One region of the Arthrobacter sp. BE255 genome, then DNA from elsewhere that is predicted to be linked to it. Evidence: riboswitches for the same ligand, from Rfam matches in the RefSeq annotation. Region 1 holds a riboswitch; each other region holds the start of a gene.
What was found. A riboswitch is a leader RNA that binds a small molecule or an ion and turns the genes downstream of it on or off. The one in region 1 is predicted to bind thiamine pyrophosphate.

Region 1 (7,084 bases):
GCGTCGTCAACTGCACCCGCCAGCTCCGCGAGCTGCTGCACGTATTTCCTGGCCTCTGACGCACCAAACGGCATGTCGTCCTGGGCCGCCCATTGTTCGGCGACATCGTCCAGAACATTGCCTTCGCCTTCAGTTTCGTAGCTGAGCAGTTCCGCCAGCGCACGCACCATGGCAGGCGGAACCCCGAGCAGCGAATCGCTGGCCACGTCAACCATGGCCAGCTCGTAGTCTGCTCCCCCGGCGTGCACGGCAGCGCCGGCGAGATCCCCGAGCTGTTCAATCTCGAAGTCGCTGATCCCGGGGATCCGAAGACCGGCAGTGTCGGGGGAACCGCCGTCATCCAGGATCCCGGCACGCTTCAGCGCGGCGTCGTGGGTTGAAACAAAGATTTCGGTGAAGCCCATGGGAATCGCCCTCATTCCGTCGACGGTGCGGCCCTGGCGGGCAGCTTCACGGGCTGCCCCGGCCGTTCGGACTCAGCCTAGTACACCGCCTGGCGCACATCCGGCCGCCGCACCCGGCTAGCGGACGGCGACCCGGATGCGGTTGCGCCAGGGATCTTCGAAGCGCAATTCAGCTCCGGTGTGGTGGCTGGCCACCCCGGCGACTTTCAGCCGGTCGGCAAGTGCTCCGACGTCGTCTCCCGACGGCACTTCGATGAGCACCTCACCCAGGCCGAGGGTGTCCTTCCGGGGACCGGCGCCGCGGCTGTTCCAGACATTCATGGCCATGTGGTGGTGGTAGCGGCCGGCTGAGACAAATAGCGCCTGCCCGTGCCAGCCTGCGGTTTTTTCGAACCCCAGCGTTCCCACATAGAAGTCCTGGGCGGTATGGACGTCGCCGACCTGGAGGTGGACGTGCCCCACTCCCGCGGCTGTCCGCTGCTGGCCCTCGACCGACTCCTGGGTGAGGTGCTGCTCCAGGTAGCGCTGGGGAGGCAGGGCCAGGCTGTCCATGACCACCTCAGTCCCGTTCCACGACCAGTTTTTGCGCGGCCGGTCCCAGTAGAGTTCGATTCCGTTGCCCTCCGGATCGTTGAAGTAGAAGGCTTCACTGACCAGGTGGTCCGCGCTGCCGGTGAAGGAGCGCGGCTCGTATTGGGCCGCGGATGCGACGGTGGCCGCCAAGGCTGCCTGGTCCTCAAAGAGCAGGGCCGTGTGGAACAGGCCGGCTTCTCCCCTGCCGGGAAGGTTCAGCCCGGGACCGGCGGCGAGATGGACCAGGGGCTTTCCGAGGCGGCCCAGATAGAGGCCGCCGTCCTGTTCGGCCACCACGTCGAGGCCCAGCGCGCGCTGGTAGTAGTCGGTCATGAGCTTCACGTTGCCCACCTTCAGCATCACCGTGCCCATGGTGAGCTCGGCAGGTAGAAGGTCCTGGCTGGTGGATTCTGCGGTCATCGAAAACTCCCGGTCCGGTGGCCGCCGGGTTTCGGTGGCCTCTACTCTTCTAAATTACTTGAAGCTTCAATTTATTCCCAGTGGCGCCGGTGTGATCTTCAACCGTCAGCGGATCAGTTCTCCGCGCAACACAACGTTCGTGAGCGAGGCGACCGTGGCAGGCACCTGCCGCGGGTCTTCCCGGCAGACCACCACGTCCGCGCCGGCTGCCTCCGAAATCCCGTCAGCACCCAACCAGCGCCGCGCGCCCCAGCAGCCTGCGTCCAGCGCCGCCGCCGGCGGAAGGCCCGCCCGGTGCAGCGCCAGGATTTCGTCGGCGATCCGCCCGTGCCGGATCACGCTTCCCGCGTCCGTCCCGGCATAAATCTTCACGCCGGCCTCAAATGCTTCCAGTATGCGTTCGGCCCGGCGCTCCCATAATGCCCGCATGTGGGCGGCGTACCGCGGGAATTTGGCTTCGGCCTGGCGGGCGATGTCCGGGAAGGTGTCGATGTTGATCAGGGTCGGCACAATGGGCACGCCCTGCCCGGCGAGCCGCGGAAGGTGGCGGGGCAGCAGTCCGGTGGCGTGCTCGATGCAGTCGATGCCGGCGTCGAGCATCTGGTCCAGGGTGTCTTCGGCGAAGCAGTGGGCGGTCACGCGGGCGCCCTCGTCGTGCGCCGCCTGCACGGCGTCGCGGACGACGGCGTCGGGAAACGACGGCGCGAGGTCGCCGGCGTCGCGGTCGATCCAGTCCCCCACCAGTTTGACCCAGCCGTCGCCGGCCCGTGCCTGCTTGCGCACCGCCTCGACCAGGCCCCCAGGCTCAACTTCGACGGCGAAGTCCCGCAGGTAGCGCCGGGAGCGGGCAATGTGCCGCCCGGCACGGATGAGCCTGGGCATGTCATGCCGCTGCTGCAGCCAGCGGGTGTCACTCGCCGCGCCGGCGTCTCGGACCAGGAGGGTGCCGGCGTCGCGGTCGGTGCGGGCCTGTTCTTCGGCCACCTCATCCGGCACGGCGCCGCCGGGTCCCAGGCCGATGTGGCAGTGGGCATCAACGAACCCGGGGAGGACCCAGCCGTCGAGCACAACATCCGGTGCGGTGGCGGGCCGGTGGAACGTGAGGCGGCCGTCGACGGACCACAGCCCCTGCCGTTCCTGGAACGGTCCGGTGAGCACAGTTCCGCTGAATTCGATGATTCCGGCCATGGCACCAGCCTAATCCGCGGAAGACGGTGCGGTGGTCACGGCAAGGACGCCCCGCCCGGACCTGTGGTAGCTTCTTCTAGACCACACGGGAGCCCTTGCAGGGGCTGAGATCGGGCTGACGCAGCCTGCGACCGTTGAACCTGTCCGGGTAATGCCGGCGAAGGAAGTGAGTATTCATTGAGTACACAAGAAACACAGCTGATCCCTGCCCAAAATGAGGCCGGGGCATCTGAAACCCAGTCGCTGAAGTCGCACTCGCTGGCATTCATCAACGACGAAGCCACCGGAATCCGCGTGCCGGTGACCGAGATCGCGCTGGAGCCCTCGCCCAACGGCGAGGCCAACGGTCCTTTCCGGACCTACCGCACCGCCGGCCCGGGCAGCGATCCGGTGGTGGGCCTCAACCCGTTCCGCTCAGAGTGGATCGCGGCCCGCGGCGATACGGAGCCTTACAGCGGCCGGGAACGGAACCTGCTCGACGACGGCAAGTCGGCCGTGCGCCGCGGCGCTGCGTCCGCGGAGTGGAAAGGGGCTCAGCCGGTGCCCCGCCGCGCCGTCGAAGGCCGGACAGTCACCCAGATGCACTACGCGAAGGAGGGCCTCATCACTCCGGAGATGCAGTTCGTCGCCCTCCGCGAAAACTGTGACGTGGAGCTGGTCCGCAGCGAAGTGGCCGCGGGACGTGCGATCATCCCCAACAACATCAACCACCCTGAATCCGAGCCGATGATCATCGGCAAGGCCTTCCTGGTGAAGATCAACGCCAATATCGGCAACTCGGCTGTGACCAGCTCCATCGCCGAGGAAGTGGACAAACTCCAGTGGGCCACCCAGTGGGGCGCCGATACTGTCATGGACCTTTCCACGGGGGATGACATCCACACCACCCGTGAATGGATCATCCGCAACTCCCCCGTGCCCATCGGCACCGTGCCCATTTACCAGGCGCTGGAGAAGGTCAACGGCGAGGCCAACAAGCTGACGTGGGAGGTCTTCCGCGACACCGTGATTGAGCAGTGCGAGCAGGGCGTGGACTACATGACCATCCACGCCGGCGTGCTGCTGCGTTATGTGCCGCTGACGGCCAACCGCGTCACCGGCATCGTCTCGCGGGGCGGCTCCATCATGGCCGGCTGGTGCCTGGCCCACCACCAGGAGAACTTCCTGTACACGCACTTCGACGAGCTGTGTGAAATTTTCGCCAAGTACGACGTCGCGTTCTCGCTTGGCGACGGACTGCGGCCGGGTGCCACGGCAGACGCGAACGATGCCGCCCAGTTCGCCGAACTGGACACCCTCGCTGAACTGACCCAGCGGGCCTGGGAATTCGATGTGCAGGTGATGGTGGAAGGCCCGGGCCACGTGCCGTTCCACCTGGTCCGGGAGAACGTGGAACGCCAGCAGGAGCTGTGCAAGGGAGCCCCTTTCTACACGCTCGGGCCGCTGGTGACGGACATAGCACCTGGCTACGACCACATCACCTCGGCCATCGGCGCCACGGAAATCGCCCGCTATGGCACGGCGATGCTCTGCTACGTCACGCCCAAGGAACACCTCGGCCTGCCGAACAAGGACGATGTAAAGACCGGCGTGATCACCTACAAGATCGCCGCCCACGCCGCCGACCTCGCCAAAGGACACCCCGGCGCGCATGAACGCGACGACGCCCTCTCCAAGGCCCGGTTCGAGTTCCGTTGGCGGGACCAGTTCGCTCTGTCCCTGGACCCGGTGACCGCGGAAGCCTTCCACGACGAGACGCTGCCGGCCGAGCCGGCGAAAACGGCCCACTTCTGCTCCATGTGCGGCCCGAAGTTCTGCTCCATGCGGATCAGCCAGGACATCCGGGATGAGTACGGTTCAGCGGAATCACAGGCCGCGCTGGCGGAAATGGCGGCCGGGATGCGCGAAAAGAGCGAGGAGTTCCTCGCGGCAGGCGGAAAGGTCTACCTGCCTGACCTGGAGGTACCCCAAGCCGCCCGCCGCTAGCGGGCTTGAGGCTCCGTCCGGCTGGCATTTGGGGGCTGGCCGGACGGGGTGCACCTCAACAAAGTACGCGGGTCAGGACGCCCTGGGCTGCCGCCGCCGGCTGACATCGGCTATGAAGGAACGGACGTAGCGGTCGCCTTCGGGGGAATCCTGCGGGCGGTGACCTCCCGCAGCATGGCGGTGCAGGGCGCCTGTTTCCCTGAGGTACCCGGCGATCTCTTCGTAAAGGGGTTCCCAGCCGCCCGTCAGGACCAGGGTGGGGACTCCGGGAACGATCTGCAGCGGCGCTTCCCAGGAGGGAGCCTGAAGCCGGAGCCGCCGCGCGGCCCGTTTTTCCTCCTGCGTGGCCGGCTCCTCGAGGTCCGCCGCGTAGACGCGGCGGATGAACTCCCGCTGGAAATCCTCATCAGCCAGTTGGTGGCGGACATCAAAGAGCGGCTGCATGAGTTCCCGGTGCGCCGCCGTCGCCGGCAGTTCCGCCGTCAGGGACAGGCACGCCGGCTCCACCAGCGTCAGCGAATACACCAGGTCCGGACGTTCGACGGCTGCCATCATCGCCGAGATCGCCCCTTGGGAATGCGCCACAATGTGGCCGCCGGCGGCGCCCCGGCCGTCGTCGGCGAGGGACCTCAGGATGATCGCGGTGTCCTCGGCGAAGGACGATTCCATCGGTTCAGCCACAGGATCGAAGCCGTGACGCCGCAGGAACAGGGCGTCGTAGGCCAGGGCCATGCCGTGCTGCCGGGGCCAGGCAGCCGAGCCGAAGCTTCCGGCGCCGTGCACGAACACTACCCTCTGCTTGAACATGACCCAACCCTATTCCACGGCCCCCGCATCCAGCCGGACTGACCCAACTGACTCGCAGTTGACGCACCGAAACGCGCGTTTGGGAGCATTAACTGCGAGCCAGTTGGGGGACGTGGTTATTTGCCGAGGAACTTGTCGAAGCCCTTGGGCAGGTTGAGCTGCGAAGGATCGAAGTCGCCGGACTGCTGGCCAAAGGCCGCCCCCGTGGGGAGGGCCTTCGCCGCTCCGGCGCGCCGGGCCTCGGCGTCCCTGAGTTCCTGCGCTGCCTTGGCCGGGTTGCCGGACCGGGCCTTCTTCTTCGGGGCGTTCTTGGCGCCCTTGCGTGCGCCGCCGCCGGGGCCACCCATGCCGGGCATGCCCGGCATACCGGGCATGCCGCCGCCCTGGGCCATCTTCTTCATCATCTTCTGGGCCTGGGCGAAGCGTTCCAGCAGCCCGTTGACTTCGGAGACGTGCACGCCCGAGCCGCGGGCAATGCGTGCCCGGCGGGAGCCGTTGATGATCTTGGGGGCGACACGCTCGTGCGGCGTCATGGACCGGACGATTGCCTCGACGCGGTCGATCTCCCGCTCATCAAACTGCTCCAGCTGCTGGCGGATGTTCTGCGCTCCGGGCATCATCATCAGCATCTTCTTCATGGAGCCCATGTTGCGGATCTGCTGCATCTGCGCCAGGAAGTCATCCAGCGTGAAGTCTTCCTGGTCGGCGAATTTCTTCGCCATCCGGGCCGCTTCATCCTTGTCCCAGTTCTTTTCAGCCTGCTCGATCAGGGTGAGGACGTCACCCATGTCCAGGATGCGGGATGCCATCCGGTCCGGGTGGAACAGCTCAAAGTCGTCCACGCCTTCGCCCGTCGAGGCGAACATGACCGGCTTGCCGGTGACCGACGCGACGGAGAGGGCGGCACCGCCGCGGGCGTCGCCGTCGAGCTTGGAGAGCACGATGCCGGTGAAGTTGACACCTTCATCGAAGGCGACCGCCGTGTTCACGGCGTCCTGGCCGATCATGGAGTCGATGACAAACAGCACTTCGTTGGGAACGATGGCCCGGCGGATCTGCCGTGCCTGTTCCATCATGTCGGCGTCGACGCCCAGGCGTCCGGCGGTGTCAACGATCACCACATCGTGGAGCTTCTGGCGGGCTTCCTCGACACCGGCGCGGGCCACCGCCACGGGATCACCCGCGGGGTGCTCGAGCTCGTGCGTGGCGCCGGGGTGGGGTGCGAAGACCGGTACGCCGGCACGCTTGCCCACCACCTGGAGCTGGGTGACGGCGTTGGGCCGCTGAAGGTCGCAGGCGACCAGGATGGGGCTGTGGCCCTGCGCCTTAAGCCATTTGGCGAGCTTGCCGGCAAGGGTGGTCTTACCGGCACCCTGGAGGCCGGCGAGCATGATGACGGTGGGGCCGGTCTTGGCCAGGCGGATCCGGCGGGTCTCGCCGCCGAGGATCTCCACCAGTTCGTCGTTGACGATCTTGACGATCTGCTGGCTGGGATTCAGCGCGCCGGAGACCTCTTCGCCAAGGGCCCGCTCGCGGACGCGGGCAGTGAATTCGCGCACCACCGGAACGGCAACGTCGGCATCCAGCAGGGCGCGGCGGATCTCCCGGACTGTGGCATCGACATCGGCCTCGGTGAGGCGGCCCTTGCCACGGAGATTCTTGAAGGTTGCTGTCAACCGGTCAGAGAGTGAATTGAACACGCGCCG
Region 2 (7,084 bases), 340 kb from region 1:
GCGGGAGTCAAATCCCCTGCGGGCTCCACCAGGGGTTCAAGGGAAACAGAGGAAACATTTGTGGTGAATGTCGAAGCCATACTTCAATGTATGCCCCGAGATACCGCGAGGTCATATTACCCCGCAGTAAAGTGGAGGTAACTGCAATGGAAAGTAGGGCAACTGTGGTCCACGAAGCACGGGCTGACCGGGCGTCCGAAGGCGAACCGCCTGCACCTCAACGCGCCGCAGGCCAGCGGTCCGCCCGACTTCCCCGGGACGAGCGCCGGGCCCAGCTCCTCGCTGCGGCCCAGGAGGTCTTTGTCGCCAACGGATACCATGGCGCCGCGATGGACGAGATCGCCGAGACGGCGCATGTGAGCAAACCGGTGCTTTACCAGCATTTTCCGTCCAAGCGCGAACTGTACCTGGCCCTGCTGGACAGCCACTTGAGCTCCCTGACCGACCTGATGCTCGGCGCCCTCAGTTCCACGATCGACAATAAAGAACGTGTCCAGGCCGTGATGCGGGCGTACTACCGCTTCATCGCCAGCGACGACCAGGCCCACCGCCTGGTCTTCGAATCGGACCTGATCAACGATCCGGACGTCAGTTCACGCCTTGAGACATTCAACAAAACATTCGCCGACGCCGTCGCCCGGGTCATTGCCGAGGACACCAAGCTGCCCCATCTGGAGGCACAGCTGCTGGGGCGCGGGCTTGCGGGAATGGCCCAGGTCAGCGCCCGGTACTGGCTCGAAACCGACGGAAACCTCGACCTCGATGTGGCCAGCGACCTCATCTATCGTTTAGCTTGGCGCGGAATCTCTCGCTTCCCCAAAGAGTCCTAGACTACAAATGAGAGAACCCAAGAAACTTTGATTGGCTGGGAGGCCCCCTTTTGGAAATTAAGATTGGCATTCAGAATATTGGCCGCGAAATCGTGCTGGAATCAGCGCAGGACGCTGACGCCGTGGCTACGGTCGTTGAAGAAGCCATCACCAAGGGCACCGAGCTCCGCCTGAAGGACGACAAGGGCCGTATCATCATCGTTCCCGGCAATGCCCTGGGCTACGTCGAAATCGGCGCGGAAGAGGCCCGCAAGGTCGGCTTCGGCCAGTTCTAGCAGGCCGCCGGCCAACCCGCCCTCCGAGGGCAGGCATCCGTTGCGTTTTTGAGGAGATTCAATGCTTTCGCTGACGATTGTTGTGCTCGTGACCGTGGCCGCAGGCTTCATTGTCTGGGCTAACGACAAACGGCACGCCAAATACGGCATGGGGCTGCCCGCCGGGGTCGCCACTGCCGTCGGCGCATTGAGCTGGATCATCTTTATGGCCGCGGGCTTCGGCTACCAGCCGGGCCTGACCTGGATACCGTGGGTCCTGCCCATGGTGCTGGGGACCGTGGCTGCCGCGGGCGCTGCCATCTACCTCGGACGCACCAGGGCGCACTATGACACCCTCCGGCTGACGGCGGCGCTCAAGCTGTAGCCGGCTCAATCCGCCGGCTGATGTCCTGCCTCCGTGCACAGGCAGAGCCTGTTCCCTTGTGAATCCGTGACCACCACCCAGTCGGGTGCGTGGTCACGGTTCACTAAGGCGCCAGCGGCCGCGGACTTTTCGAGAACGGCCGCAGACTCGCCCCGGCTTCGATGGATGTCGAGGTGGATGCGGCTGCTGTGGGGCGTGGGTGTCTCCTGGAACCACACGGAAGGGCCCCGGCCGTACGGATCCGCGAGGGCCGTGCCGGGGCCTTTCCTGTAGCCGAGGGCAACGCGCCAGACTTCGGAGATTTCGGCGGCGTCCGTGGTGTCAACGCCCACCTCGACGGTGCGGTGCAGTCCCGGTTCCGCTGTTGCTCCGACGTCGGCTGCGGCCGCGCTTGCCGCGGCGGCTGCCGCCACGTCCCGGGAGGTGACCTCACCGCCGGCGTCATGGGAGGTGTACCGCAGGAAGACGCGGTTATACCGCCAGTCGAGGTCCGGGTGGTGGTTTTGTTCTTCGGCGAGGCGTCCGACGGCGGCCATCAGCTGCAGCGCTGCCGCCGCCGTCGGCGTTTTGTAGACCGTCACGAGTCCGCCGAGGCGGTACCGCCAGTCCGGAAGGCCGTCCAGCGCCTCGTCGATGCCGGACCTGGTGAGTATCTCTTGCTTGCCGCCCACAGCTGTCTCCCTCGGGTCGTCGTGCGGGAGCGGCGCCGGTGGGCGGCGGCGGGGAGATGGTCAGAGGAACTCTGCCCGGCCTTCCATGGCCGACGACGCCAGGGCGTGCTCACGGCGCGGTATCCGCCCGGCCGCTTTCGCCAGCCTACCGGCGATGACTGCGTGCTTGAAGGCCTCCCCCATGACCGCCGGGTTCTGGGCACGGGTAACCGCTGTGGCCAGCAGGACGGCGTCGCAGCCCAGTTCCATGGCGAGCGCAGCGTCCGAGGCCGTGCCGATCCCGGCGTCCAGCACTACGGGCACCGAGGCGCGGGACACGATGAGCTCGATGTTGTGCGGGTTGAGGATGCCCAGTCCGGTACCGATGGGCGAGCCCAGCGGCATGACCGCCGTCGCGCCAAGGTTTTCGAGCCGCAGGGCCAGCACAGGATCGTCATTGGTGTAGGCAAACACCTTGAAGCCCCGGTTCACGAGCTGTTCGGTGGCGTCCACCAGCTCAACGGCATCGGGCAAAAGAGTATGCTCGTCGGCGATCACCTCCAGCTTGACCCAGTCCGTTTCCAGCGCTTCGCGGGCCAGTTCGGCCGTCATGACGGCGTCGCGGGCCGTGAAGCAGCCCGCCGTGTTGGGCAGGACCCGGATTCCGTGGTCCACCAGCAGCTGGAACAGCGAGCCTGTCTCGGCCGGCGAGAACCGCCGCATGGCCACGGTGGTCAGTTCCGTCCCGGAGGCCAGCAGGGCCGCGCCAAGTCCGTCCAGGCTCGGGGCTCCGCCGGTGCCCATGATCAGGCGCGACCCGAGTTCCACACCGTCGATGATCAGCGGGTCCGGGTGCCCGGCCCGGTTGGTGGCGTTGATGGTTTCGGTCATGCTTCAGCCTCCCTGGACTGCGGTGACCAGTTCGACGTCGTCACCGTCGGCGAGCGCCGTGACGTACCACTGGCTTCGGGGTACTACTTCGGAGTTGTGTGCGACGGCGACACCCAGTTTCCGGCCGTCCGTCGCCTGTCCGTTGGCGGCAAGGGGCCGGCCGGTGATCTGGCTGACCAGCGTGGTGATGGAGGCGCCGTCGGACACGGCGTGCTGTGTACCGTTGAGGGTGATGTTCATGCATGTTCCTTGATGGGTTGAACGGTGGAAGGGCGGCCGGAGAACCTGGCCGGGCTGAACGGGTGCCAACGCGGATCCGTCCGCCCGTCCATGAGATCCCGGCAGATGGTGGCCGCTGCGGGCGTCAGCAGCACCCCGTGGCGGAAGAAGCCGGTGGCCACGATGAGGCCGGGCACGTGTCCGCGGCTTTCAGGGAAGTTGACCCGGCCCAGCAGCGGCGCGTTGTCCGGCGTGGCGGGGCGGGCCCTGGCCGTGCTTTCCAGCAGCTCCAGCTCGGCGACGGCCGGCACCAGCACCTGGGCGTCGCGGAGCAGCTGGTAGACGCCGCCCGCCGAAACGCCGGCGGCGCCTCCGCCGCGCTCCGGGCCGGAAGCAGCCAGGGCGTCCTCGCGCTGGGTGGCCCCGATCACCACTGTGCCGTCACACCGCGGAACGATATACACCGGCACACCCCGGACCAGGCCACGGACGGTGGCAGTGACAAGCGGGCGGAGGTGGTCCGGGACGCGCAGCCGGAGGATATCCCCGTGCACCGGACGCAGCGGCAACCGGAGCCCGGCAGGCAATCCGTCCAGGGAGGCCGCGTGCAGCCCGTTGGCCACCACGGTTTCCCCGGCGGTCACCAGTCCCCCGCCCGCCAGCCTGGCGCCGGTGACCCGGCCGTCCTCCCACATCAGGGACGACGCGCGGTCGACGACGGCGAAAGCGTCGAGCGCTCCGGTGACGGCGGAACGTGGATCTTCCCCGTGGCTGGCCAACGCCTGACGCAGGCACGCCACAAGCTTGCGCGGGTCCACCTGGTGGTCGGCGGGAATGTCCAGGGCGCAGGAGATGGCAGGGCTCAGAAGCGGCTCGCGGCTCCTGGCTTCACGGACCGTCAGCGGTTCAACGTCCAGCCCGTGGGCCTGCTGTACGGCCCGCAGGTCCATCAGGGCCCGGCGGTCGGCGGCGTCCGCGCCGATGGCGAGCGTGGGTGTGGCCAGGTAGCCGGCGTCAGCCGCGGCGTCGCGGGCCAGGTCCGCGGCGAATGCCGGCCACAGCGCCGAGGATTCAAGCATCAGCTCCAGGAGGTCCTCCTCCTGGTAGTGCAGCTCGCTCACCGGGGCGAGCATGCCGGCCGCAGCCCAGCTGGCGCCGGAACCGGGGGCGTCATCAATGACCACCACCGAACGGCCCGAGCGTCTGGCCTCCCAGGCGATGCCGTGGCCGATCACGCCTCCACCGATAACGGCGACATCGGCTTGCAGCTCAGCGGGAGCCGCAGCGGACGGACTTCCGGTTGGGGGGAGCATCTGTTTCCTTCCCTACGCCGGTACTAGCCGGATCAGGTCAAGCGGTCGGCTCTGACGCCCTCTCAGCCCGGCCGCTTTATGACAGCTGCCACGGGCTCCCGCAGTACCTGCCCAGTTTAGAGGAACTAGTCTGGTTTCCATGAACCACGCCCTTTCCAACAGCACCGCCTTTTCCAACACCGCACTCCGGTCCGACGCCCTCAGCAGCGCCCGGCTGTACTTGTGCACGGATGCGCGAAAGGACCGCGGCGACTTCGCCGGGTTTGTGGATGCGGCCTTCGCCGGCGGGGTGGACATCATCCAGCTCCGCGACAAGACCATCGAGGCGGCCGAGGAACTTGAGCTGCTGGCAGTGCTGAAAGAGGCGGCCGAGCGCCACAGGCGGCTGTGGGCCGTGAACGACCGCGCCGACGTCGCGGTGCTGTCGGGGGCGCCGGTCTTCCATGTGGGCCAAAAGGACCTTCCGCTTGCTGCGGCACGTTCGCTCGTCCAGGACGCCGGCGTCATCGGGCTGTCCACCCACACCACCGCGCAGATCGACGGCGCCATCACCGCCTCCGCGGCCGCCGCCGGCGGACTCGACTATTTCTGTGTTGGACCGGTCTGGGCCACACCCACCAAACCCGGCCGGGCCGCCGTCGGGCTTGATCTTGTGAAGTATGCGGCGGAAGCGGTGAAGCGGGCCGGGTCCGCTTCCGGCGGGGCAACCGTGCCCTGGTTTGCCATCGGGGGCGTTGACCTGGGCAACGTGGAGCAGGTGGTGGAAGCGGGTGCCAGCAGGGTAGTGGTGGTCCGGGCCATCACCGAAGCCGCGGACCCTGCCGCGGCCGCGTCGGCGCTCCTGGCGGCCCTGGACGCCGCCGACTCCTAGGACTGCGGGCCGGGGGACCGATTGCGTGCATTATCGGCGAAAATCGGGCTACCCTGATTTTCGTGTCACATCATCGGTTGGCCCCTAACGTCCACGAGCACAACAATGCCCTCGAGGAGGCACTGGGCGCGCTGCGGACCGAACTGGAACTGCCGGGCGCCTATCCGGCAGACGCGGTCCGTGATGCCGAGGCAGCCGTCGCAGCCCGGCAGCTTCCGGACGCCGACCTGACCGGCGTTGACTTCCTCACCATCGATCCGGAGTCGTCCACCGATCTTGACCAGGCACTGTTCATTGAGCCGGCCGGAAGCGGTTACCGGGTTCTGTACGCCATCGCCGACGTTCCCGCTTTCGTAGCGCCCGGCGGTCCGCTGGACGCCGAGACCCGCCGCCGGGGACAGACGTTCTACGCGCCGGAAGGCCGAATCCCGCTGCATCCGGAGGTCATCAGCGAGGGGGCCGGAAGCCTCCTGGCAGGCCAGCTCTGCTCTGCCTTCGTCTGGGACTTCCAACTGGACCCGGCTGCCCAGGTGACCGCCGTGGCCGTCCAGAGGGCGCGTGTCCGCAGCCGGGCCAAACTCAGCTACAAGGGGGCGCAGGCCGAACTCGACGCCGGAACAGCTTCACCGGTGCTTCAGCTGCTGAAGGAAGTGGGCCTCAAACGCGTTGAGCTGGAACGGGAACGCGACGGCGCCAGCCTGAACATGCCCGAGCAGGAGATCGTCCAGCTTCCCGACGGCGGCTACCGGATCGCCGCGGCTCCGCAGCTCCCCGTGGAGGACTGGAACGCCCAGATCTCGCTGATGACCGGGATGGCCGCCGCCACGCTGATGCTCGAAGGCAAAGTCGGCATCCTGCGGACCATGCCGGCACCTGACGAACGGTCCCTGCGGCACTTCCGGCTGCAGACCGAGGCGCTGGGCAAACCCTGGGACGGAAAGGCCGGCTACGGGGAGTACCTCCGCACCCTCGACCCCACCGACCCCCGGCAACTGGCCATCATGCACTCGGCCGGAATGCTCTTCCGCGGTGCCAGCTACACGGCGTTCGACGGCGGGATCCCGGACGACGCCATCCAGTCCGCGATCGGGGCAGCCTACGCCCACACCACAGCCCCGCTCCGCCGCCTCGTGGACCGTTTTGTGCTGGTGATCTGCGACGCCCTCAGTAACGGCAGGGCCGTCCCGGGCTGGGCACGCGAGGCCCTGCCCTCCCTGCCCGGGATCATGGCCGGCTCCGACCAGCTGGCCGCCCGGATGGAGCGGCTGGCCCTGGACACCGTCGAAGCTGCCCTGCTGGTCAACCACGTCGGACAGGAATTCGACGCGATCGTCATTTCCGGGTCCAAGCCGCAGAAGGACGGGAATGAAAAGAGCGGCGGCAACGGCTCCAACGGAAATGGCAACGGCAATGGAAGGAACGGTAACGGCCCGTCCGGGATCATCCAGATAGCCGAACCCGCAGTCACCGCGCGCTGCGCCGGAGACCTCGAATCAGGCACGAAGGTCCGGGTCCGGCTTCTCTCCTCGGACATCGCCACGCGGGAAGTCCATTTCGAGCTGGTCAGTTAGCCGCAGGGCTGCCGAAGGGGCAAAGCCGGGATTAGGAGTCCTTGCCGGTAGACTGAAGAAGTAGATATGGATGCCCGGTCGTTGATTTCCTTGATTTTGA
Region 3 (7,084 bases), on a different contig from region 1:
GCGCAGTGTTCTTCCCGGCGCCTTGCAGGAGGGCGTCGATGGCGGTCTCCGGGTCGTCGAGCCGGGCTGCGGTCATGGCCATCACCGGGTAGTCCCAGCCCCAGGTGCTGTCCCAGTCCCAGTCGGCGAGGACGTCGGCGAGTGTGGCGCGCATGGTCTCCGGGTCGATGAGGTCTGTCTGCGGCAGCACCCCCAGCGCACACAGCATGGAGGGGTGGTCCGTGCGGATGGTGAAGGGCTCGACGTCGATCGCCGCGTAGACGCCGTTGACGGTCCGCGGCCGGACCATGCCGTCCGCAACGGCCTTCCAGTCCTCCCGCGGATCCAGGCCCAGGCGTTCGCGCCAGGCGTTGGCGGTGCGGAGGGCCCACTGCCAGTACGCCAGTTCGAAGGTGGGGTTGGTGACGGTGCCGCGGACGGACTCATAACTTTCCTGCGCCGGGATCAGTGGAGGCCCAAGCTCGAAGCCGCGGGCGGTGGGGTGCGCGAAGCTGGCCATGAACGTGGCCGTTTCGAAGACGATCTCCGCGAATTCCTCCAGCAGTTCCCGGGACGGCCCGGCCCGGTAGGCAAGCTCGGCCAGGTGGATGGGGTGCGGCTGCTGCCAGATCAGGAAGGTGCCGATCGGACTGGGGCTCTCGCGCCCGTCCGGGCCTACCTGCTTGGGCCAGCGGACGCCGTCGAACCCCTGCGCCTTGGCCGTCTGCCGGGCCGGTTCCAGGATGGTCCCGTACCAGCGGAGGCTGGGAAGCAGCAGTTCCGTCCGGTTCCAGTGCGCGAAATGCGCGGCGTGCCACCAGTGCATTTCCAGGTGGAAACGGCCGCGCCAGGAATTGCAGACCAGCCCTGTTTCCTGTGGTGGCAGCGAGCCGGCGCAGTTGATCGCGGTGAGGTACTGGGAGAGGACGATCCTGCGTTCGAGTTCCGTCGCGCGGGGGTCCGGTGTGCCGTTCAGCTCGACGGCGCCGCCGGACTGCCAGAATTTCGGCCAGTGGGCGCGGGAGGCCTCGACGACGGCGGTTCCGGAGTCCGGCCCGGGCAGCCCGCCGGTGCCGCGCAGGACGCAGTCGCCCTGGCCCGTGCTGGTGAACTGGACCGCCAGGTCCAGGACGTCCTGTCCGCCTGCCGGTCTTAGCATCAGTTCGTGCGGGCCCGGCTGGTCAAGGCGGAGGCACTGGCCGGACACCGTGACCTGGTACCCCGATCCATCCAGGCCGCGGTCCACGGTCCACAGCTGTTGGCCGGTCCCGGTGCCGGCGGGTCCCGCCAGCCTGGTGGTGTGGGCATCGGGCCGGTTCCAGTCCGCTGCGTCGTGCCAGGCGTCGGAACCGTAAGGAAAAGCGACGGTGACCACGAGGCCTTCTTGAAGGGCCGGGGACTCCACGACCAGGCCCACCTGGTCCCGGTCCGGATGGCAGGCGGTGGTGACCTTGACCGAGTGGCCCCGGAGGCTGAAGGTGCTGGTGACTGTCCCGGTCCAGAGATCCAGGGTCTGGGCGGGGTCGACGACGTCTGCCGGCACGAGCGGCCGCGCCCCGCCTGCCATCGGGTCCGGGTCCGCCCACGCAAACCCGATCCGGCCCAGGTCCAGGCGGTGCGGGTTGGCCCGGAGCCAGGTTTCAGCACGGGAGGACCCGGTTTCCTGCCCGTCCACGATGTCGCCCACCATATCCACGTAGGGGACCGGGCCGCGGGGGGAATCGTAGAGGACCGTGGAACCGGCCAGGCCGTAGTGCTCTGCCGCGGGAAGGGAGTGCCAGCCCCACTGGGACTGCGTGCCGAGCAGCGTCCCGGGCGGAAGTTCGCTGCGCGCGCCCACGGGGTACTCGGCCGGGAAGGTTTGCAGCCCTGTGAGGTCCACCGTGAAGCAGAACTCGCCGTTGCCCACGGACACAGGGCTGCGGGGGTCAAGGTTCCGCTGTTCCACGTTGTGGCGGCGGACCAGGGCTTCACGGTCGATGGTGTGCTGGCTGCGCATGGGCACGCCCTCCTGAGGCTGTCGGCTCCGGCTGCTGCTTCCACGGCTGTTTCCTCGGCGAGAAAACGCTTTCCGGAGCGATTCAATCTTTGTGGCATCCGGAGCAGGTGTCAACCGCCAGGTTCAGGACGGCCGGCTGCCGGCCAGGCTCACTCGGCGCGCATGGAACCCAGGATTTCGCGCAGGGCCTCCACCACGAGGTCGTGGTCCTGCTGCTGCGGCAGTCCCGAAACGGTGACGGTGGCCACCGCACCCACGCCGGCCACATACACCGGGAACGAACCGCCGTGCGGGGCGTAGGTGGTTTCGTCGAACCAGCCGTGGTCCTCAATCCGGCCGCCGTGCAGCCGGCCGCGGAGGCCCACCAGCAGCGACGGCACCTCATACCTGGCCGCGGTCCGCTGCTTGGCCCGGATCCAGTGCTCGTTGTCCGGGGTTGCGCCGTCCAGTGCCACATGGAAGAGCACCTGGTCGCCCTTGGTTATGTCGATCGCGATGGGAAGCCGGCGCGTCTTTCCCAACTCCACCAGGAGAAGCCCCAGGTTGAGGGAGTCGTCCTTGCTGAAATGCGGGAACTGCAGCTCGCTGATCTCGGCTTCGATCCGGCCGATCAGGGCCTCGAGCAGGCCCGCCGGCTGGGGCACGGTCGAATCGGGATTGAAGGCAGTCACAGTCGGGTTATTGGCAGTCATGGCCCACAATCTACCGCCCCTGCGGTGTAAACTGGACCACGCCCATCAGGGCAGATTATTCAACGACAGGGGAGCGCCGCCGTCGGGCATCACTGGCATTGCCAGGGAACCGCAGGTGGGCGCTGAGAGTGCGGGACAGCCGCAGACCCTCGAACCTGATCCGGCTAGTACCGGCGCAAGGGAGTCGAGTTCTCGAAGTGTGCGGCAGCCGGCATCCAGCCGGTCGCCGGGACACTTTCCCCTCCTGTTCCCCAGGAGGATCACATGAGTACTGCAGCAATCAAAAAGACCGGCAACACCTGGCGCATCGTGGACATCGTGGTGGCCGCCCTCATCGCCATCGCCGGCGGCGTGATCTTCTGGGCCTGGTCCCAGGGTGCCGCCGCTGTTTCGCCGCCCATGAACGCCGTCTACCCGCCGCTGACCGGCCTGATCGCCGGCGGCTGGATGATCCCGGCCGTGCTGGGCATGCTTGTCATCCGCAAGCCGGGCGCCGCCCTCTTCTGCGAAACGGTGGCCGCCATGGGTGAACTGATCATGGGCTCGCCATACGGCGCCTCCGTGCTGTTCTCCGGCTTCGTCCAGGGCCTCGGCGCCGAAATCATCTTCGCGGTCTTCGTTTACAAGAAGTTCAACCTGCCCGTATCGCTGCTGGCAGGCGCCGCTGCCGGACTCTTCTGCGGCCTGAACGACTCCTTCGCCCCCTGGGGCTGGAACATCGCCTACGCCGGCGGTGACAAGCTCGCGTACATCGTGTTCACGGCCATCTCCGGTGCGGTCATCGCCGGCGCCCTGTCCTGGATCGCCACCCGCGGCCTGGCCAGGACCGGCGTACTAAGCTCCTTCGCGTCCCGCAAGGCAGCGACGGAGCCTGTCTTCTCCTGATGCCCGCAGCTCACGACGGCGCCGCATCCGCCGCGGTGCGGCCCGCCGCCGTCACCGCCCGCGGCTGGGGCTGGCGACACGCCGGCCGGTCCCGGCCCGCGGTCCGCGCCCTGGACCTGGACATCCGGCCCGGGGAGCGGGTGCTCCTGCTTGGCCCTTCAGGCGCCGGCAAGTCCACGCTGCTGCATGCCCTCGCCGGGGTGCTGGGGGACATTAACGACGACGGCGAGGCCGGCGATTCCGACGAGTCCGGTTCACTGCTGATCGACGGCGCGTCCCCGCGTGAACGGCGCGGCCGCGCCGGGCTGATGCAGCAGGACCCCGAAACGCAGGTGGTTCTCTCCCGGGTGGGCGACGACGTCGCCTTCGGCGCCGAGAACCTCGCCGTGCCCCGCGACGAAATCTGGACGCGCGTGCACGAGGCGCTTGACGACGTCGGACTCTCCCACCTGCCGCTGGACCACCCGACGTCGGCCCTCTCCGGCGGGCAGAAGCAGCGCCTGGCGCTGGCCGGCATCCTGGCCATGAGGCCGGGCCTGATCCTGCTGGACGAGCCCACCGCCAACCTGGACCCCGCGGGCGTGCTGGAAGTCCGCGACGCCGTGGGCCGCTGCCTGGACAAGACCGGAGCCACGCTGGTTGTGGTGGAGCACCGGGTGTCCGTCTGGAAGGACCTGGTGGACAGGATCGTGGTGCTGCAGCCCGGCTCCGCGGCCGATCCCGCGGTGCTGCTCGACGGGCCGCCGGACCAGGTCCTCGCCGAGGCGCGCAACATGCTGATCGCCGCGGGTGTGTGGGTGCCGGGCTTTGTCCCCGCCACCCGCAGCCGGGTTTCCGGCGGCACCGGCGATCTCCTCCTGGCCGCCGAGGACCTGGCCGTTTCGCGTGAACGGCCCCGCCGCCGGCGCTTCAAAACCATCCCGCCGGTGCCTGTCCAGCAGGACATTTCGGCGCAGGTCCGGGCAGGGCAGGCCCTCACCATCACCGGGCCCAACGGCACCGGCAAGTCCACGTTTGCGCTGACCCTCGCCGGGCTGCTGGCTCCGGTCGGGGGCAATGTTTCGGCCACCGTGGATCTGAGCCGGGGGGCCGGCATCGACCCTTACAAGTGGAAGGCCGAGCAGCTGATTGCCCGCATTGGAACCGTCTTCCAGGAACCGGAGCACCAGTTTGTCACCGGCAACGTCCTGGACGAGCTGATGTTCGGGCCGCGCCATGTGGGCCACGGCGAGGAACGCGTGGATGAACTCCTGGAGCGGCTGCGGCTGACCGAGCTCGTGGACGCCAACCCGTACACACTCTCCGGCGGTGAGAAGCGGCGGCTGTCCGTGGCCACCGTGCTCGCCGCGCATCCGCAGGTTCTGGTCCTGGACGAGCCGACCTTCGGCCAGGACGCCAACACTTGGGCCGAGCTGGCCTCCTTCCTCTCCGAACTGCTTGACGCCGGCACCGCCGTGGTGTCCGTGACGCACGACGCCGAATTCAGTGCAGTCCTGGGCGGCGCCGAGCTCCGGCTCGGCACCACCGAGGCGGTGGCCCCATGAGGCAGGAACTGACCCTTGCGGGAAACCGGGCCCTGCTGACCCGGGCCAATCCGCTGAGCAAGTTCGCCGCCGTCGTTTTTATGACCGTGGTGCTGGCGCTCTCCATCGACTGGGTGTCCGCCTCCGTGGCCCTCGTCTGTGAGCTGCTGCTGTTCCCGCTGGCCGGGCTGACGCTGACGCTGCTGTGGCAGCGCGGCTGGCCGCTGATCCTCGCCGCTGCCGTGGGTGGCTGGAGCACCTCCATCCTGGCGCCGGACAGCGGAAGGACACTGCTCGACGTCGGCATCTGGTCCATGAGTGAAGGCTCGCTCGAGCTGGGTCTGGGCTTTATGCTTCGCGGCCTGGCGATCGCGCTGCCGGCCGTCCTGCTCATGAGCTGCACCGACCCCACGGACCTCGCCGACGCCCTGGCCCAGAAAGCCCGGCTGTCGCACCGGTTTGTGCTTGGCACGCTCGCGGCCATGCGGCTGGTGGGCCTGATGGCCGAGGAATGGCAGACCATCGGCATGGCCCGGCGCGCCCGCGGCGTGGGTTCGCGCGGCAACCCGCTGCAGCGGCTCAAGGCCACGCTGGGCCAGAGCTTCGGGCTCCTGGTCCAAGCCATCCGCCGGGCGTCGCGGCTCGCGGTCACTATGGAGGCGCGCGGCTTCGGCGGCGGGGACCGGACCTGGGCGCGAGAATCCACCTACAGCCGGCTCGATGTGTTGGTCCTGGCCGGCGGGGCGCTGATGGCCGCCGCCGCGGTCGCCGCAGCGGTGTGGGCCGGGACCTGGAGTTTCGTCGGCGGCTAGTCCTGCGGCCAGGCGTCCGTGCGCAGGAACCCCTGCTGCGGAACCTCTGCACAGCAACCATTGATCTTCCTGAAACATCTTGATAGTTTCGGGAAATCGGTTTCTAAGCAGAAGGTCGTGTACCCAATGGCGCGTAACAACATCCGCAGAGCCCGCAAATCCCTGGCTGTCCTGACAGCTGTGGCACTCCTTGGCCTCACGGCCTGCTCCAGCGGTTCCTCGAACCAGGCGGAGTCCGGCCCCGTCGAAATCCGGTTCTCGTGGTGGGGCAACGCCACCCGGGCCGAACTGACCAACAAAGCCATCAAGGCCTTCGAAGCTGAAAACCCCACCATCAAGGTCAAGCCCGAGTACGGGGACATCGGCGGCTACTTCGACAAGCTCGCCACCCAGGTGGCGGCCAATGACGCGCCGGACGTCATCACCATGGGCGGCGCCTACCCGGCCGAATACGCCAACCGCGGGGCACTGCTGGACCTCTCCAAGGTTGACGGGCCGCTGGACCTGTCCGGCTTCGATGAAGGTGCCCTGCAGAACGGACAGGTGGACGGCAAGCAATACGGCGTCTCCACCGGCGCCAACGCGCTCTCCATCGTGGCGAACCCGGCAGTCTTCCAGGCCGCCGGGGTTCCCGTGCCGGATGACAGCACCTGGACCTGGGAAGACTTTGCCCGGGTCGCCGCGGACGTGACTGCCAAGAGCCCCCAGGGCACCTACGGCACCGCGACCGTCCTGACCCACGACTCCCTGGACGCCTTCGCACGCCAGCGCGGCGAATCCCTCTACACCAGGGACGGCCAGCTGGGGCTGGAGCAGGACACTGTCCGCGACTACTTCGACTACTCCCTGAACCTGAGTGCAACGCGTGCGGCGCCGAGCGCCTCGGAAACCGTGGAAAAGCTCAACGTCAGCACTGAACAGACCCTCATGGGCATGGGCAAGGCCGCCATGATGCTGACGTGGAGCAACTCGCTGACAGCACTCAGCAAGGCATCCGGCGCCGAACTCCAGCTCCTGAAGCTGCCGGGCGAGTCGCCCACGCCCGGAATCTGGCTGCAGTCCTCGCAGTTCTACACGATTTCCGCCCGGAGCAAGCACGCCGAAGCCGCGGCGAAGCTGGTCAACTTCCTGGTCAACAACGAAGAAGCCGCCAAGGTGGTCCAGAGCGACCGCGGCGTGCCCAGCAACCCGGAG

Region 2: it holds a riboswitch for thiamine pyrophosphate, as region 1 does, so the genes downstream of both, thiO (glycine oxidase ThiO) here and thiC (phosphomethylpyrimidine synthase ThiC) in region 1, are expected to answer to the same signal.
Region 3: it holds a riboswitch for thiamine pyrophosphate, as region 1 does, so the genes downstream of both, J2X42_RS10505 (ECF transporter S component) here and thiC (phosphomethylpyrimidine synthase ThiC) in region 1, are expected to answer to the same signal.

The regions. Positions count from the first base shown of each region.
Region 1 is NZ_JAVDWK010000001.1:691,431-698,514, reverse strand. It holds gene J2X42_RS03225 (hypothetical protein) at 1-404, opposite strand, end outside; gene J2X42_RS03220 (VOC family protein) at 522-1,397, opposite strand; gene J2X42_RS03215 (amidohydrolase family protein) at 1,503-2,585, opposite strand; TPP riboswitch at 2,661-2,768, shown strand; gene thiC (phosphomethylpyrimidine synthase ThiC) at 2,763-4,571, shown strand; gene J2X42_RS03205 (alpha/beta hydrolase) at 4,644-5,378, opposite strand; gene ffh (signal recognition particle protein) at 5,495-7,078, opposite strand.
Region 2 is NZ_JAVDWK010000001.1:349,472-356,555, reverse strand. It holds gene moeB (molybdopterin-synthase adenylyltransferase MoeB) at 1-80, opposite strand, end outside; gene J2X42_RS01720 (TetR/AcrR family transcriptional regulator) at 165-830, shown strand; gene J2X42_RS01715 (DUF3107 domain-containing protein) at 881-1,105, shown strand; gene J2X42_RS01710 (hypothetical protein) at 1,167-1,469, shown strand; gene J2X42_RS01705 (4a-hydroxytetrahydrobiopterin dehydratase) at 1,475-2,140, opposite strand; gene J2X42_RS01700 (thiazole synthase) at 2,201-3,010, opposite strand; gene thiS (sulfur carrier protein ThiS) at 3,014-3,250, opposite strand; gene thiO (glycine oxidase ThiO) at 3,247-4,542, opposite strand; TPP riboswitch at 4,535-4,654, opposite strand; gene thiE (thiamine phosphate synthase) at 4,682-5,413, shown strand; gene J2X42_RS01680 (RNB domain-containing ribonuclease) at 5,476-6,984, shown strand.
Region 3 is NZ_JAVDWK010000005.1:22,624-29,707, forward strand. It holds gene J2X42_RS10495 (hypothetical protein) at 1-1,978, opposite strand, end outside; gene J2X42_RS10500 (heme-degrading domain-containing protein) at 2,128-2,670, opposite strand; TPP riboswitch at 2,728-2,870, shown strand; gene J2X42_RS10505 (ECF transporter S component) at 2,935-3,555, shown strand; gene J2X42_RS10510 (ATP-binding cassette domain-containing protein) at 3,555-5,099, shown strand; gene J2X42_RS10515 (energy-coupling factor transporter transmembrane component T) at 5,096-5,890, shown strand; gene J2X42_RS10520 (sugar ABC transporter substrate-binding protein) at 6,017-7,084, shown strand, end outside.